DNA from 3 places in the Streptomyces nigra genome. Region 3 is predicted to be linked to each of the others. Evidence: riboswitches for the same ligand, from Rfam matches in the RefSeq annotation. Region 3 holds a riboswitch; each other region holds the start of a gene.
What was found. Region 3 has a riboswitch for cobalamin ahead of DC008_RS23235 (ribonucleoside-diphosphate reductase subunit alpha). Riboswitches for the same ligand answer to the same signal wherever they lie in the genome.
Positions count from the first base shown of each region.

Region 1 (5,291 bases), 1.1 Mb from region 3:
CTCCCGGTGAACTCGCGTGGTCGCTGCCCCTCGGGGCCCCTCAGCGTCCGACGGCGTAGCCCTGCATGCCGCGCGGGTTCGCCGCGGCGGACAGCACCCCCGTTCCGGGGTCCCGGGCGACCGCGCACAGGCGGCCCTCCGACCAGGCGTCGCCGACCGTGACGTCGTGACCGCGCCGCCGCAGCCCGTCGATCACCGCGGGGGCGGTGCGGCCCTCCACGGTGACGCTCCCGGGCCGTGTCCCGCGCGGGTAGAAGGAGCCGGGGAAGCTGTCGTTGTGCCAGTTCGGGGCGTCGATCGCGCCCTGCAGGTCGAGGCCGCCGCGGACCTGCCCGCGCAGCGCGACCGCGAGGAAGAAGTGCAGCTGCCACTGGTCCTGCTGGTCCCCGCCGGGGGTGCCGAAGGCGAGGACGGGCACGCCGTCGCGCAGCGCGATGCTGGGGGTGAGCGTGGTGCGCGGGCGCCGGCCCGGGGTCAGGGAGTTCGGCAGTCCCTCCTCCAGCCAGGTCATCTGCAGGCGGGTGCCGAGCGGGAAGCCGAGTTCGGGCACGACGGGGTTGGACTGGAGCCAGCCGCCGCTGGGGGTGGCCGCGACCATGTTGCCCCACCGGTCGACGATGTCGAGGTGGCAGGTGTCGCCGCGGGTGAGCCCGTCCGCGGCGACCTCGGGCTCGGCCGGCACCGGCGCCACGGGCGACTTGGCGACCGTCGGCTCCCCGGCGCCCGGCGCGACGGAACCGGGCGCGGCGGCCTCCCCGCGCGCGTGGGCGCCCAGCCGGGGCACGCGCCCGCCGGGGCTGCCGGGCCGCAGCTCGAAGGAGGCGGCCTCGCCCACCAGCCGGCGGCGATCGGCGTTGTAGGCGTCGGACAGCAGGTCGTCGAGCGGCACCTCGGCGGCGTCGCCGTACCAGGCCTCCCGGTCTGCCATGGCCAGCTTGCAGCCCTCGACGAGCAGGTGGACGTAGCCGGCGGACCCGTACGGCGGCAGCTCGTCGGGGAGCAGGGCGAGCTGCTGGAGGAGCACCGGGCCCTGGCTCCAGGGCCCGGCCTTGCACAGGGTCCAGCCGTTCCATTCGTACGTCGCGGGGGCCTCGTAGGTCGCGGACCAGCCGGCGAGGTCGGCGGCGGTGAGGGTGCCGGTGTGGCGCTCGCCGCTGGTGTCGAGGGTGGGCCGCTGCGCCTGCCGGACGAGCGCCTCGGCGATGAACCCGGTACGCCACACCGCGCGCGCGGCCTCGATCTGCGCGACGCGGTCGCCGGCGCCGGAGATCTCCTCGAGCAGGCGCTTCCAGGTGGCGGCGAGGGCCGGGTTCCGGAAGAGGGCGCCGGGGCGCGGCGGCTCGCCGTCGGGCAGATACACCTCGGCGGAGGAGGTCCACTCCGTCTCGAACAGCTCGCGCACGGTCTCCACGGTCTCGCCGACCCGCTCCACGGGCGCGTGCCCGTGTTCGGCGTAGTGGACGGCGTACGCGAGGACGTCGGCGGGTGCCAGGGTGCCGTGGTCGCGCAGCAGCACCATCCAGGCGTCGAAGGCGCCGGGCACGGCGGCGGCCAGCGGTCCGGTGCCGGGGACGAGGTCCAGGCCGAGGCCGCGGTAGTGGGCGACGGTGGCGTCCGCGGGGGCGACGCCCTGGCCGCACAGCACCCGCACCTCGCCGCCCGCCGGGGCGAGGAGGATGGGCACCTCGCCGGCCGGGCCGTTCAGATGCGGTTCGACGACGTGCAGCACGAACGCGCCCGCCACGGCGGCGTCGTAGGCGTTGCCGCCTCGCTCCAGCACCGCCATCGCGGACTGCGAGGCGAGCCAGTGCGTGGAGGACACCATGCCGAAGGTGCCCTGGAGGGTGGGACGGGTGGTGAACATGGCGGGCGTCACCTCGCGGTCGGGGCCGGACGGGTCCGTCCGATCTTGCGTGACCGCCTGTTCGATGTTCAACCGTCCATGGGGGCACGGAGCGAGGGTGGCGTGAAGGTGTGGCGGTCGGGCACCCGTGGCGGGCACGCAGGGCGGGGCCACGGGCGGCCGGTCAGCCCTTCCCCGAGGCCCGCGACGAGGGCGGGGAAATGGTGTGAAAGGCCAGGATCTCCGGGCAGGGAGCAACTCCGGGCCCACCGGCCCGTACCCAGGCGATGACGTCCTCGGTGGCGTCGGGGTCGTTGACGAGGCCGAGCCACACCGGCCGGGCGCCCGCCGCGCGCGCCGCGGCGGAGGGCTGGACGACGACCACGTTGGCGTGGTCGCAGACGTCCAGGCAGTCCGAGACACGGACCGGGACGCTCTCCTGCAGCCGGGCGGCCTGACCCGCGTGGTCGACACCGGTCACCTTGGGGCTGCCGCAGCAGCAGTCCCGGCAGAGCACGACCCGGCAGGGCGTGGACGGAATCTGCCGATCCGGGAGCGACGGCTGGGGCGGGGAGACGGACATACACGCCTTGAGGGTCGGGGCTCGTACGCGGAGCCGGCCTGCGGAGGGCCTCCCCGCCCGGGGGCGTGGAGGTGCCGGCAGGTCTTCGGACTCGGGTTCGTCCCGGCGGGGCGCCTTCCCGGTCTCCCAGTGGCGTGCCTGCCCCGCCCGTCCCCCTCACCGCTGCGCGTCAGTTCCGGATTCGCACCGGATTCCCTGGCCCCGGAGAAGGGGCGCGACCAGCCCCACGAGGCTATCAAGTCAGGGCCCGGAGCCACTCGTTCAGCGTGCCCGCGCGGGCACCGCCGGGGTCCCGAGACCCAGGTCACAATCTGGAAGAGGGCAAGGTCACAGCCATGCCCCCTGCTGCTCCTTTGACCATCTGACCTAGCATCCGAGCATGACGGTCCTGCCTGACGACGGGCTCTCGCTGGCCGCCGAGTTCCCTGACGCAACCCATGAGCAGTGGCGACACCTGGTGGAAGGTGTGCTGCGCAAGGCGGGCAAGGACGTGTCGGGGACGGCTGCCGAGGACGCCCTGTCCACCCCACTCGAGGACGGGATGCGCTCCCGCCCGCTGTACACCGCGCGTGACGCCGCGCCCGACCCCGGCCTGCCCGGCTTCGCCCCCTATGTGCGGGGTGGTCGCCCCGAGGGCAACACCGCCGGCGGCTGGGACGTACGGCAGCGGCACACCACGGCCGCGGACGGCGTGGTGCTGGCGGACCTGGAGAACGGCGTCACCTCGCTCTGGCTGGTCCTCGGCGAGGCGGGCATCCCGGTGTCCTCCCTCGGCAGCGCCCTCGACGGCGTGTACCTCGACCTCGCCCCGGTCGTCCTGGACGCGGGCGCCGAGTCGGAGGCCGCCGCACAGGCGCTGCTCGCCCTGTACGAGGAGCGCGGCGTCGCCAAGGACGCGGCACGCGGCAACCTCGGCTTCGACCCGCTCGGCCACGAGGCCCGCACCGGTACGTCCCTGCCGTTCGCCCCGGCCGCCGCGCCGGCCCGGCGGTGCGCCGAGGAGTACCCGGGGCTCAGGGCCCTGACCGTGGACGCGCTGCCGTACCACGAGGCCGGCGGCTCGGCCGCGCAGGAGCTCGGCGCCGCGCTGGCCACCGGTGTGGCGTATCTGCGGGAGCTGACCGAGGCCGGGCTGACGGTCGAACAGGCCGCCGGCCAGTTGGAGTTCCGCTACGCGGCCACCGCCGACCAGTTCCTGACCATCGCCAAGCTGCGGGCGGCGCGCCGCCTGTGGGCACGGGTGACCGAGGTGTCCGGGGCGCCGAGCGCCCAGGTACAGCACGCCGTGACCTCGCCGGTGATGATGACCCGCCGCGACCCGTGGGTGAACATGCTGCGCACCACGGTCGCCACGCTCGCGGCCGGTGTCGGCGGCGCCGACTCGGTGACCGTGCTGCCCTTCGACCACGCGCTGGGCCTGCCCGACGCGTTCGCGCGGCGCATCGCCCGCAACACCTCGACCATCCTCATCGAGGAGTCCCACCTCGCCCGGGTCATCGACCCGGCGGGCGGCTCCTGGTACGTGGAGCGGCTCACGGACGAACTGGCCCACGCGGGCTGGGAGTTCTTCCAGCGGATCGAGCGGGCGGGCGGCCAGGCCGCCGCGCTGCGTTCGGGACAGCTGCGCGACGACCTCGCCGCCACCTGGGAGGCCCGCACCGGCAAGCTGGCCAAGCGGCGCGAACCGGTCACCGGGGTCAGCGAGTTCCCGCACCTCGGCGAGCAGCCGGTGGTGCGTGAGCCCGCGCCCGAGCCGCCGTCCGGCGGTCTGCCGCGGGTCCGGCGCGACGAGGCGTACGAGGCGCTGCGCGCCCGCTCCGACGCGCATCTGGCCGCGACCGGCGCCCGGCCGCGGATCTACCTGGCCGCGCTCGGCCCGGCCGCCGCCCACACCGCGCGTCTGACCTTCGCCTCGAACCTCTTCCAGGCCGGCGGCATCGAGCCGGTCACCGAGGGCACCTTCGAGGAGAGCGGCGCCACCGAGGCGTGCCTGTGCTCCAGCGACACCGTGTACGAGGAGCAGGCGGCCGAGGTCGCCGGGCGGCTGAAGGCAGCCGGTGCCGCGCATGTGTTCCTCGCCGGGCGGCCCGGGGACCACCCCGGGGTCGACGGCCATGTCTTCGCGGGCTGTGACGCCGTCGCCGTCCTGTCCGCCACCCTCGACCGCATGGGAGTGTCCTGATGGGAATCCCCGACTTCACCGGGATCGAACTGGGGACCCCGGCCGCGGCGGGCGGCTCCGACGAGTGGCGTACGGCCGTCAAGCAGGCCACCGGCGGCGACGAGCCGCTGTGGGAGACGCCCGAGGGCATCGCGGTCAAGCCGCTGTACACCGGGCGTGACCTGGAGGGCCTGGACTTCCTGGGCACCTACCCGGGCATGGCGCCGTATCTGCGCGGCCCGTACCCGACGATGTACGTCAACCAGCCGTGGACGATCCGCCAGTACGCGGGTTTCTCCACCGCCGAGGAGTCCAACGCGTTCTACCGGCGCAATCTGGCGGCCGGTCAGAAGGGCCTGTCGGTCGCCTTCGACCTGCCCACGCACCGCGGCTACGACAGCGACCACCCGCGGGTGACGGGTGACGTCGGCATGGCGGGCGTGGCCATCGACTCGATCTACGACATGCGGCAGCTGTTCGACGGCATCCCGCTGGACAAGATGACGGTGTCGATGACGATGAACGGCGCGGTGCTGCCGGTCCTCGCGCTGTACATCGTCGCCGCCGAGGAGCAGGGTGTACCGCCCGAGAAGCTGGCCGGGACCATTCAGAACGACATTCTGAAGGAGTTCATGGTCCGCAACACCTACATCTATCCGCCGAAGCCATCGATGCGGATCATCTCCGACATCTTCGCCTTCACC
Region 1 is NZ_CP029043.1:6,132,101-6,137,391, reverse strand. It holds gene DC008_RS28285 (gamma-glutamyltransferase family protein) at 41-1,864, opposite strand; gene DC008_RS28280 ((2Fe-2S) ferredoxin domain-containing protein) at 2,028-2,426, opposite strand; cobalamin riboswitch at 2,486-2,664, opposite strand; gene DC008_RS28275 (methylmalonyl-CoA mutase family protein) at 2,806-4,608, shown strand; gene scpA (methylmalonyl-CoA mutase) at 4,608-5,291, shown strand, end outside.
Region 1: another riboswitch for cobalamin. It lies ahead of DC008_RS28280 ((2Fe-2S) ferredoxin domain-containing protein); the one in region 3 lies ahead of DC008_RS23235 (ribonucleoside-diphosphate reductase subunit alpha).

Region 2 (5,291 bases), 3.4 Mb from region 3:
GGGCAGTTCGGCCCCGACGTCCAGGCGGGTCGGGTTGCCGATCCGGTACGCGGCGTCGCCGGCGCGTGCCGCCAGCAGGTCCGTGTCGGCGGTCGACAGCAACAACACAGTGCTCATGCGGGCGCTCCCGGTGGGATGAAGGGCAGTCCTCGCGGCGCGCCCGACTCGATGAGCCGCCACAGCGCGTCCGTGTCCGCGTGGTGTTCGATGAGATCGCCGAGCCGGTCGAGCTGCTCCTCGCGCAGCGCGGCGAAGGAGGTGCCGGGCGCCGGCACGAAGCGGCGGCCCGCGGCGGCCGCCACCTCCCGCAGGAAGGCACGCCGGAAGCCGTCCGACTCCAGCGAGCCGTGCCAGTGGGTGCCCCAGGTCTGGCCGACCCGGCAGCCGTCCAGGAAGGGTTCACCCGCCAGGACTTCGGCGACGCCGTGGTGGATCTCGTAGCCCTCGACGGGTTCGCCGAGCGCTTCGCCGACCGGCCGGGTCAGGGTCTTCTCCCGGGCGAACCGCACCCGTACGGGCAGCACACCGAGGCCGTCGACATGGCCGGCGCGACTCTCGACGTCGTCCTCGATGTGCTCGCCGAGGACCTGGAAACCGCCGCAGATCCCGAGGATCGGCCGGCCCTCGGCGGCCCGGCGCACCAGCGCCGCCGCCAGCCCCCGCTCGCGCAGCCAGCGCAGCGCCTTCACGGTGCCGCGGGTGCCGGGCACGACGACCAGGTCGGCGTCGGCCAGCTCCTCCGGCCGGTCCACGAACCGCACGACGACGCCCGGTTCGGCGGCGAGGGCGTCGACGTCCGTGAAGTTGGACATCAGCGGCACCGCGCACACGGCGACCCGCAGCACGTCCTCGCCGACCGGGGCGGCCACCTCCGACTCGCGCACCGCGCCGCGCAGCGACACCCGCAGGCCGTCCTCCTCGTCGATGCCGAGGCCGTGCCGGAACGGCAGCACGCCGTACGTCCGCCGGCCGGTCAGGCCGTGCAGCATGTCCAGGCCCGGCTCCAGCAGCGAGACGTCCCCGCGGAACTTGTTGACGAGGAACCCGGCGACCAGCTCCTGGTCCTCGGGCGCCAGCAGCGCCACGGTCCCGAAGAACGAGGCGAAGACACCACCGCGGTCGATGTCGCCGACGACCAGCACGGGCAGGTCCGCGCCGCGGGCGATCCCCATGTTCACGATGTCGGTGCGCCGCAGGTTGATCTCGGCCGGGGAGCCCGCGCCCTCGCAGATCACCGCGTCGTACGCGCCCCGCAGTTCGGCGAGCGAGTCGAGCACGGTGCCGAGCAACTGCTCCTGCCTGCCGCCGTGGTAGCCGCGGGCGCTCATCTCGCCGACCGGCCGGCCGAGCAGCACGACCTGGCTGCTGCGGTCGCCGCCGGGCTTGAGCAGCACGGGGTTCATCAGCGCGGTCGGCTCCACCCGGCAGGCCTGCGCCTGCATGGCCTGCGCGCGCCCGATCTCCGCGCCCTCGCGGGTCACGAAGGAGTTCAGCGACATGTTCTGCGCCTTGAAGGGCGCCACCTTCACGCCCTGCCGCACCAGCCACCGGCAGATCCCGGCGGTGACGACGCTCTTGCCGGCGTCGGAGGTGGTGCCGGCGACCAGGAGTCCACCGTTCACGAGGTCCTTCCTCTCGTCCCGCGCCGCCGCCCCGGCAGCAGCCGGGCGCCGGCGCACACGCCCAGCGCGAGCACGCCCACCCGCTGCGAGAGCCGGACGGCCCGCTCGATGTCCCCGACCTCGACGGCCCGTCCTGCGGCGCCGTTGAGCACGGGCCGGTGCTCCACCCGGCCGCCGTACGACAGCGTCCCGCCCAGCCGCACGCCGAGCGCCCCCGCGAACGAGGCCTCCACGGGGCCCGCGTTGGGGCTGGGATGCCGGTGGGCGTCGGCCCGCCAGGCCCGTACGGCACCCCGGGGATCGCCCCCGGCGACGGCGGCCAGCGCGGCGGTCAGTCGGGCGCCCGGCCAGCCGGCGACGTCGTCGAGGCGTGCCGAGGCCCAGCCGTAGCGGCGGTACCTGGGGGAGCGGTGCCCGACCATGGCGTCGAGGGTGTTGACGGCCCGGAAGCCCGCGAGGCCCGGCACGCCGGCGACGGCTCCCCACACCAGTGCGCCGACCACGGCGTCCGAGGTGTTCTCGGCGACGGACTCCACGACGGCCCGCGCGATCCCGTCGGCGTCCAGCGCCTGCGGGTCGCGTCCGCACAGGTGCGGCAGCCGCGCCCGTGCCGCGTCGACGTCTCCGGCCTCCAGGGCGCGCCCGATCGTCCGGGCCTCGCGGGCGAGCGACGTGCCGCCGACGACGGCCCAGGTGACGGCGCCGGTCAGGGCGACGGAGGTGGCGGGGGAGGGGCGCACGGCGCGGGCGGCGAGCGCGGCGGCCGCCACGGCGCCTCCGGCGCACACGGCGGTGTGCAGCACACCCCAGGCGCGGTGGTCGCGCCACAACACCCGTTCCACGGCGCCCGCGGCACGTCCGAACGCGGCGACCGGATGCCCCCGGCGTGGATCGCCGAGCAGCAGGTCACCGAGGAGTCCGGCGGCGGCGCCGTACGCGAAGACGCGTTCGGCACGCACGGGGTTCAGCCGGTGGTGGCGTCAGACAGGGGTCCGGTACTGCGTGACGATCGGCAGGCGAGCATCGCGTGATGTCCTCACTCAGGGTGTCCACGCCCTGGTTCGACGAGACCGGCGGCGAGAGTTCCTGGCTCCCGGGGGTATCTACCCCGGTGACAGTGGCGGGACCGCGCCGGATTCGCACCGGCTTCCTCTTCTGCCGCCGTAGATGGCTCCGGAAGTCCACCACGGGTCGCGACGGCCGTCAACTTGCCTGTGACCTGCGACGGGAGAGTGTGCGCAGGCCCACACACACCGAAGGTGCGCGACGGAGTTCCGTCGCGCACCTCAGGAGTCGAAGGCCGTACGTCAGGCCACGATGAGATAGATGCCGTAGGCCACGGCCGCCGTGCAGGCGGCGAAGCACGCGTAGGCGCCGGTGACCGCGAGCGCGGCCGAGTCGCCCTGCGCGACCGCCCGTTCGCGGCGCGAGAGGCCCGCGATGCCGAGGGTGAACAGGCCCACGAGGGCCACCGTGACCACGAGACTGACACCGAAGACGGAGCCGAGAGCCGCCCAGTCGATCTTCATACTGCTGCTTCCTTGGGTTGCCGGGAGGAGTGACCGGGAGTCAGACGCCGAGCTTGGTGGGCTCGGGTCCGCCGGCCGGAGCCGGGACGGTGACCGCGAGGTCCTCGGTCACCGTGCCCGTGGGAGGCGGGGTCACGGCGGCCATGGCGGTGGTCACCACGCCGGCCGGCTCGTCGTCGGCGATGACGTTGGTGTGGTCGACGACCTCGCGGCGGGAGATCTTCCAGATCGCGAAACTGGAGGCGACCAGGAAGACCGCGACGGCGGCGGTGCCCCAGGTGCCGAGGCCCGTCACATACTCGGCGAGCGCGGCGACCAGCGCGGCCGCCGGCAGCGTCAGACCCCAGGCGACGAACATCCGGGTGGCCGTGGACCAGCGGACCACACCGCCCTTGCGGCCGAGGCCCGCGCCCATCACGGCGCCGGAGACGGAGTGCGTGGTGGACAGCGAGAAGCCGAGGTGCGAGGAGGCCAGGATGACCGTCGCGGCGCTGGTCTGGGCGGCGAAGCCCTGCTGCGGCTGGAGGTCGGTCAGGCCCTTGCCCATGGTGCGGATGATGCGCCAGCCGCCGAGGTAGGTGCCGAGCGCGATGGCCAGACCGGCGGAGAGGATCACCCAGGTGGGAGGGTCCGAGTCGGGGGCGAGGGCGCCGCCCGCGACCAGGGCGAGGGTGATGATGCCCATGGTCTTCTGCGCGTCGTTGGTGCCGTGGGCGAGCGAGACGAGGCCCGCGGAGGCGATCTGGCCCGCGCGGTAGCCCTTCTTCGAGGCCTCGCCGTCGGCCTTCCGGCCGAGCCGGTAGGTGAGCCGCGTGGCCAGCAGGGCCGCGACGCCCGCGACGATCGGGGCGGCGATGGCCGGGAGCAGGACCTTGGTGACGAGCACGTCACCGTGGACGGCGCCGACGCCGGCCGAGGCGATGGCCGCGCCGATCAGGCCGCCCATGAGGGCGTGCGACGAACTGGAGGGCAGGCCCACCAGCCACGTGAGGAGGTTCCAGAGGATCGCGCCGACCAACGCGGCGAAGATGACCTCGGGACGGATGCCGGTCTCGTCGACGAGACCCTTGGAGATCGTGTTGGCGACCTCCACGGAGAGGAAAGCGCCCACAAGGTTGAGCACGGCGGACATGGCCACCGCGACCTTGGGCTTGAGCGCACCGGTCGAGATGGTGGTGGCCATCGCGTTGGCGGTGTCGTGAAAACCGTTCGTGAAATCGAACGCGAGCGCGGTTACCACCACGATCGCGAGGATCAGCGAGAAGTTTTCCATTTACCCAGGCAATCGTTCGAGGTCATTGGCTCGATGAACGTAGGAAACCTGAGTGAACGGAAGGTGAACTGGGGCGGGCCGCACGGTGTCCGGGACGGAGGGTTTCCCCAATGAACGGAAGCCCTCCGTCCGCACGGCCCGGGCGGGGCCCGGCTAGCGGCCCCGGGCGAACCTCTTGAGCTGCGTCAGCGACCCGTTGAAGAGATTCTGGTCACCCGGCAGGCTGCCGGCGTTGTCGTACTGCCAGAAGGTCCAGGCGCGCCATCCGGAAGGCAGTGTTCCGGGGCTCGGTGCATCGTAGCGGGCCACCCACCGCGCGTGGTCGCCGGCGAAGGCGCGGGAGGACCCGGTGCAGGTGTTCCACCAGTGGGCGGTGGTGTAGATCACCGGTCGGCGGCCGGTCAGCCGGCGCACCTCGTCGCTGAACGCCCGGATCCAGGAGACCAACGCCGTCTTCCGCAGCCCGTAGCACTTGTGCTTCTTGCTGTACGGGTTGTACTCGATGTCGAGCGCCGGCGGCAGGGTCCAGCCGTCGGGCCGCCAGCCGCCGCCGTTGCGCACGAAGAACGCCGCCTGCGCCCGACCCGAGGACCGGTCCGGCAGGGCGAAGTGGTAGGCGCCGCGCACCAGGCCGGCGGCGCGGGAGCCGTCGTACTGCTGGCCGTAGTAGGGGTTGCGGTACGTGTGCGACTCGGTCGCCTTGACGTAGACGAACCGGGCGCCCTTCGCCCGGCCGGCCTGCCAGTCGACGTTCTTCTGGTGCGAGGAGACGTCGTGGCCTCTCGGTTTCCCGGCGGCGGCGGCCGGGGTCCCGGCGAGGGCGGTGGCGCTCAGCGCCAGCACCGCCGCGCAGGCCGCCGCGAGACG
Region 2 is NZ_CP029043.1:1,597,101-1,602,391, reverse strand. It holds gene cobN (cobaltochelatase subunit CobN) at 1-117, opposite strand, end outside; gene DC008_RS07460 (cobyric acid synthase) at 114-1,622, opposite strand; gene DC008_RS07455 (cobalamin biosynthesis protein) at 1,619-2,581, opposite strand; cobalamin riboswitch at 2,684-2,823, opposite strand; gene DC008_RS07450 (hypothetical protein) at 2,930-3,151, opposite strand; gene DC008_RS07445 (inorganic phosphate transporter) at 3,192-4,424, opposite strand; gene DC008_RS07440 (lysozyme) at 4,578-5,291, opposite strand, start outside.
Region 2: another riboswitch for cobalamin. It lies ahead of DC008_RS07455 (cobalamin biosynthesis protein); the one in region 3 lies ahead of DC008_RS23235 (ribonucleoside-diphosphate reductase subunit alpha).

Region 3 (5,291 bases):
GGTCTCGCACAAGCACGGCTATGTGACGACCTCCGACTTCGTGCGCGGGCGGTTCGGCTCCAAGGGCCTGTCGCTGGCCGTGGCGGTCACCGGCATCCTGGCGACGATGCCCTACATCGCGCTCCAGCTGGTCGGCATCCAGGCCGTCCTGGACGTGATGGGCGTCGGCGGCGGCGAGAACACCAACTGGTTCATCAAGGACCTGCCGCTGCTCATCGCCTTCGGCGTGCTGGCGGCGTACACCTACTCGTCGGGCCTGCGCGCCCCCGCGCTGATCGCGTTCGTCAAGGACACGCTGATCTACATCGTCATCGCGGTGGCGATCATCTACATCCCGATCAAGCTGGGCGGCTTCGACGAGATCTTCGCCAAGGCGAGCGAGGCGTACAGCCAGACCAACCCGGCCACGGGCGCGCCACGCGGGGCGCTCACCCCGCCGGACGCGACCCAGTGGACGTACGCCACGCTGGCGCTGGGCTCCGCCCTCGCGCTGTTCATGTACCCGCACTCGATCACCGCGACGCTGTCCTCCCGCAGCCGTGAGGTGATCCGGCGCAACACCACGATCCTGCCGCTGTACTCCCTGATGCTGGGTCTGCTGGCCCTGCTGGGCTTCATGGCGATCGCGGCCGGGATCAAGGTGCAGAACGGGCAGCTGGCGATCCCGCAGCTGTTCGAGAACATGTTCCCGGCCTGGTTCGCGGGCGTGGCCTTCGCGGCCATCGGCATCGGCGCGCTGGTGCCGGCGGCGATCATGTCCATCGCAGCGGCGAACCTGTTCACCCGCAACATCTACAAGGACTTCATCAGGCCGGACGCCACGCCCGCCCAGGAGACCAAGGTCTCCAAGCTGGTGTCGCTGCTGGTGAAGGTGGGCGCGCTGGTCTTCGTCCTCACCATGGACAAGACGGTCGCCATCAACTTCCAGCTGCTGGGCGGCATCTGGATCCTGCAGACCTTCCCGGCCCTGGTCGGCGGCCTGTTCACCCGCTGGTTCCACCGCTGGGCCCTGCTGGCCGGCTGGGCGGTCGGCATGATCTACGGCACGCTCGCCGCGTACGGGGTGGCGACCCCGGCGCAGAAGCACTTCGGCGGCTCCTCCAAGGAGATCCCGGGCATCGGTGAGATCGGCTACATCGGTCTGACGGCGTTCGTGCTCAACGCGCTGGTCACCGTCGTCCTGACGTTCGTCCTGAAGGCCGCGAAGGCCCCCGACGGCGTCGACGAGACGAAGCCGGAGGACTACACGGCGGACGCGGGCGACCCCGGCGTCCAGGTGGAGCTGCCGCCGGCCACGGCGGGCTCGTCCCACTGAACCACCCGCACACGGCGGGCCGTCGGAGAAATCCGGCGGCCCGCCGCCGTGTTCCTGCGGCAGACTCGGCGGCATGGACATCGTGATCCGGCCGGCGGCCCCCGGGGAGTACGGCATCCTCGGGGAGATCACCGCAGAGGCCTATCTACGGGACGGACTGCTGGACTTCGGCGAGGACGACTCCTATCTCCATGAGCTCAAGGACGTGGCCAGGCGCGCGGCGGCCGCCGAGGTACTCGTCGCTGTCGAGCGCGACCGTGTCCTCGGCGGCGTGACCTTCGTCTCGGGCAGCGGCCCGATGGCGGATCTGGCCGGGCCCGGCGAGGCGGAGATCCGGATGCTCGCCGTCGACCGGGCGGCCCGGGGACGCGGCGCCGGCGAGGCGCTCGTACGCGCCTGCCTGGACCGCGCCCGCGCCACGGAGGGCTGTGTACGCGTGGTCCTCTCCTCCCAGCCCACCATGTACAGCGCCCATCGCATCTACGAGCGTCTGGGCTTCGTCCGCACCCCGGAACGGGACTGGAACCCCGTGCCGGAGCTCCTCGACCTCACGCTCGTCACCTATGAGTTGACGCTCTGACACCACCACGCCACAACATCTAGGGGTGGCGCGACGGGCGAGCACAAGATGTATGCTCATGCTCGCTGTCGCCGCAGGGGAATCCGGTGCGAATCCGGAACTGTCCCGCAACGGTGTACTTGTGCATGTTCCGTGCACATGGTCAGTCCGAGGACCTGCCGACAGTGCGTCCCGGCCACCCGGCCGGTGCGCCCAGACGTCCGGGCCTCGTGGAATGGGCCGGTGGACGCGACGCCCCGTGCGCTCGTGAGCTGCCCCCTGCCCTCCGCAAGGCCCTGTGCCGAGCGAGGGAGAGCCTCACGTGACCATCGCGCCAGCCGAACCGGCCTCAGCGGCGGCCGAACCGGAGAACGACGGTCCCGGTGCCGCGCTGTTGCGGACCCTGACCGAGCTGACCGCCGACCTCCCCGACGCCGACCCCGGCCGGGTCGCCGCCGCCGCGCTGCGCGGCCGGTCCGCGCGGGCCGACGAGGCGGAGCTGCGCGAGCTCGCCACCGAGGCGGCGGCCGGTCTCATCTCCGAGGACCCGGCGTACAGCCGGCTGGCCGCGCGGCTGCTCACCCTCTCCATCGCCGCCGAGGCCGCCTCGCAGGGCGTCACGAGCTTCACGGGGTCGGTCGCGACCGGGCACCGCGAGGGCCTGATCGCCGACCGGACCGCCGCGTTCGCGCGGACGCACGCGGACCGGCTCGACGCGCTCGTCGACCCCGCCGCCGACGACCGCTTCGGCTACTTCGGCCTGCGCACCCTCTACAGCCGCTATCTGCTGCGGCATCCGCACACCCGCAAGGTGATCGAGACGCCCCAGCACTTCCTGCTGAGGGTCGCCTCCGGCCTCGCCGCGGACGACACCTCCTCGGCGGTGGACGAGGTCGCCGCGCTGTACCGGCTGATGAGCCGCCTGGAGTACCTGCCGTCCTCCCCCACGCTCTTCAACTCCGGCACCCGGCACCCCCAGATGTCGTCCTGCTACCTCCTGGACTCCCCCAAGGACGAGCTGGACTCGATCTACGACCGCTACCACCAGGTCGCCCGGCTCTCCAAGCACGCCGGCGGCATCGGGCTGTCGTACTCCCGCATCCGCTCCCGGGGTTCGCTGATCCGGGGCACCAACGGGCACTCCAACGGCATCGTCCCGTTCCTGAAGACGCTGGACGCCTCCGTGGCGGCCGTGAACCAGGGCGGGCGGCGCAAGGGCGCGGCGGCGGTGTACCTGGAGACCTGGCACTCCGACATCGAGGAGTTCCTGGAGCTGCGGGACAACACCGGTGAGGACGCCCGCCGTACACACAATCTGAACCTCGCGCACTGGGTGCCGGACGAGTTCATGCGCCGGGTCGAGGCCGACCGGCCGTGGAGCCTGTTCTCCCCCGCCGACGTGCCCGAGCTGGTCGATCTGTGGGGCGAGGAGTTCGACGCGGCCTACCGCGCGGCCGAGGCGGAGGGCCTCGCGCGCAAGACCCTCCCGGCCCGCGAGCTGTACGGCCGGATGATGCGCACCCTCGCGCAGACCGGCAACGGCTGGATGACCTTCAAGGACGCCGCCAACCGGACCGCCAACCAGACCGCCCTGCCCGGGCACGTCGTGCACTCCTCCAACCTGTGCACCGAGATCCTGGAGGTCACGGACGACGGGGAGACGGCGGTCTGCAACCTCGGCTCGGTCAACCTCGGCGCCTTCGTGCGCGACGGGGACATCGACTGGGAGCGCCTGGACGAGACGGTCCGCACGGCCGTCACGTTCCTCGACCGGGTCGTGGACATCAACTTCTACCCGACCGAGCAGGCCGGCCGCTCCAACGCCCGGTGGCGCCCGGTGGGTCTGGGCGCGATGGGTCTGCAGGACGTCTTCTTCCAGCTGCGGCTGCCCTTCGACTCGCCCGAGGCGAAGGCGCTGTCCACGCGGATCGCCGAGCGCGTCATGCTCGCCGCGTACGAGGCGTCCGCCGACCTCGCCGAGCGCGAAGGGCCGGTGCCGGCCTGGGAGAAGACGCGCACCGCCCAGGGCGTGCTGCACCCCGACCACTACGACGTGGAGCTGACCTGGCCCGAGCGCTGGGCCGCGCTGCGCGACCGCCTCGCCACCACCGGCCTGCGCAACTCGCTGCTGCTGGCCATCGCCCCGACCGCCACGATCGCGTCGATCGCCGGTGTCTACGAGTGCATCGAGCCGCAGGTCTCCAACCTGTTCAAGCGCGAGACGCTGTCCGGCGAGTTCCTCCAGGTCAACTCGTATCTGGTGGAGGAGCTGAAGCGGCTCGGCGTGTGGGACGCCCGCACCCGTGAGGCGCTGCGCGAGGCCAACGGCTCGGTGCAGGACTTCGCGTGGATCCCGGCGGACGTACGGGCGCTGTACCGCACGGCGTGGGAGATCCCGCAGCGCGGCCTGATCGACATGGCGGCGGCACGCACGCCGTTCCTCGACCAGTCGCAGTCCCTGAACCTGTTCCTGGAGACGCCGACCATCGGGAAGCTCTCCTCGATGTACGCGTACGCCTGGAAGCAGGGGCTGAAGACCACGTACTACCTGCGCTCCCGCCCGGCGACGAGGATCGCCCGCGCGGCCCGCGCCACCGTCCCCGTCCAGCAGGCCGCCGACCCCGAGGCCGTCGCCTGCTCCCTTGAGAACCCCGAGTCCTGCGAGGCCTGCCAGTGACCACCAGCACGACCAAGAACCTGCTCGACCCCGGCTTCGAGCTGACCCTGCGCCCCATGCGCTACCCGGACTTCTACGAGCGCTACCGGGACGCGATCAAGAACACCTGGACCGTCGAGGAGGTCGACCTCCACTCGGACGTCGCCGACCTCGCGAAGCTGACCCCGGCCGAACAGCACCTGATCGGGCGGCTGGTGGCGTTCTTCGCGACCGGTGACTCGATCGTCGCGAACAATCTGGTGCTGACCCTGTACAAGCACATCAACTCCCCGGAGGCGCGGCTGTATCTGTCGCGCCAGCTGTTCGAGGAGGCCGTGCACGTCCAGTTCTATCTGACGCTGCTGGACACCTACCTCCCCGATCCGGAGGACCGGGCGGCGGCGTTCGCGGCGGTGGAGAACATCCCGTCGATCCGTGAGAAGGCCGAGTTCTGCTTCCGCTGGATGGACTCGGTGGAGAAGCTGGACCGGCTGGAGTCGCAGTCCGACCGCCGGCGGTTCCTGCTCAACCTGATCTGCTTCGCCGCCTGCATCGAGGGCCTGTTCTTCTACGGGGCCTTCGCCTACGTCTACTGGTTCCGCAGCCGGGGCCTGCTGCACGGCCTCGCGACCGGCACCAACTGGGTGTTCCGGGACGAGACCATGCACATGTCGTTCGCGTTCGACGTGGTCGACACGGTCCGCAAGGAGGAGCCGGAGCTGTTCGACGACCGGCTCCAGCAGCAGGTCACCGACATGCTG
Region 3 is NZ_CP029043.1:4,983,182-4,988,472, reverse strand. It holds gene mctP (monocarboxylate uptake permease MctP) at 1-1,315, shown strand, start outside; gene DC008_RS23240 (GNAT family N-acetyltransferase) at 1,389-1,895, shown strand; cobalamin riboswitch at 1,948-2,072, shown strand; gene DC008_RS23235 (ribonucleoside-diphosphate reductase subunit alpha) at 2,197-4,551, shown strand; gene DC008_RS23230 (ribonucleotide-diphosphate reductase subunit beta) at 4,608-5,291, shown strand, end outside.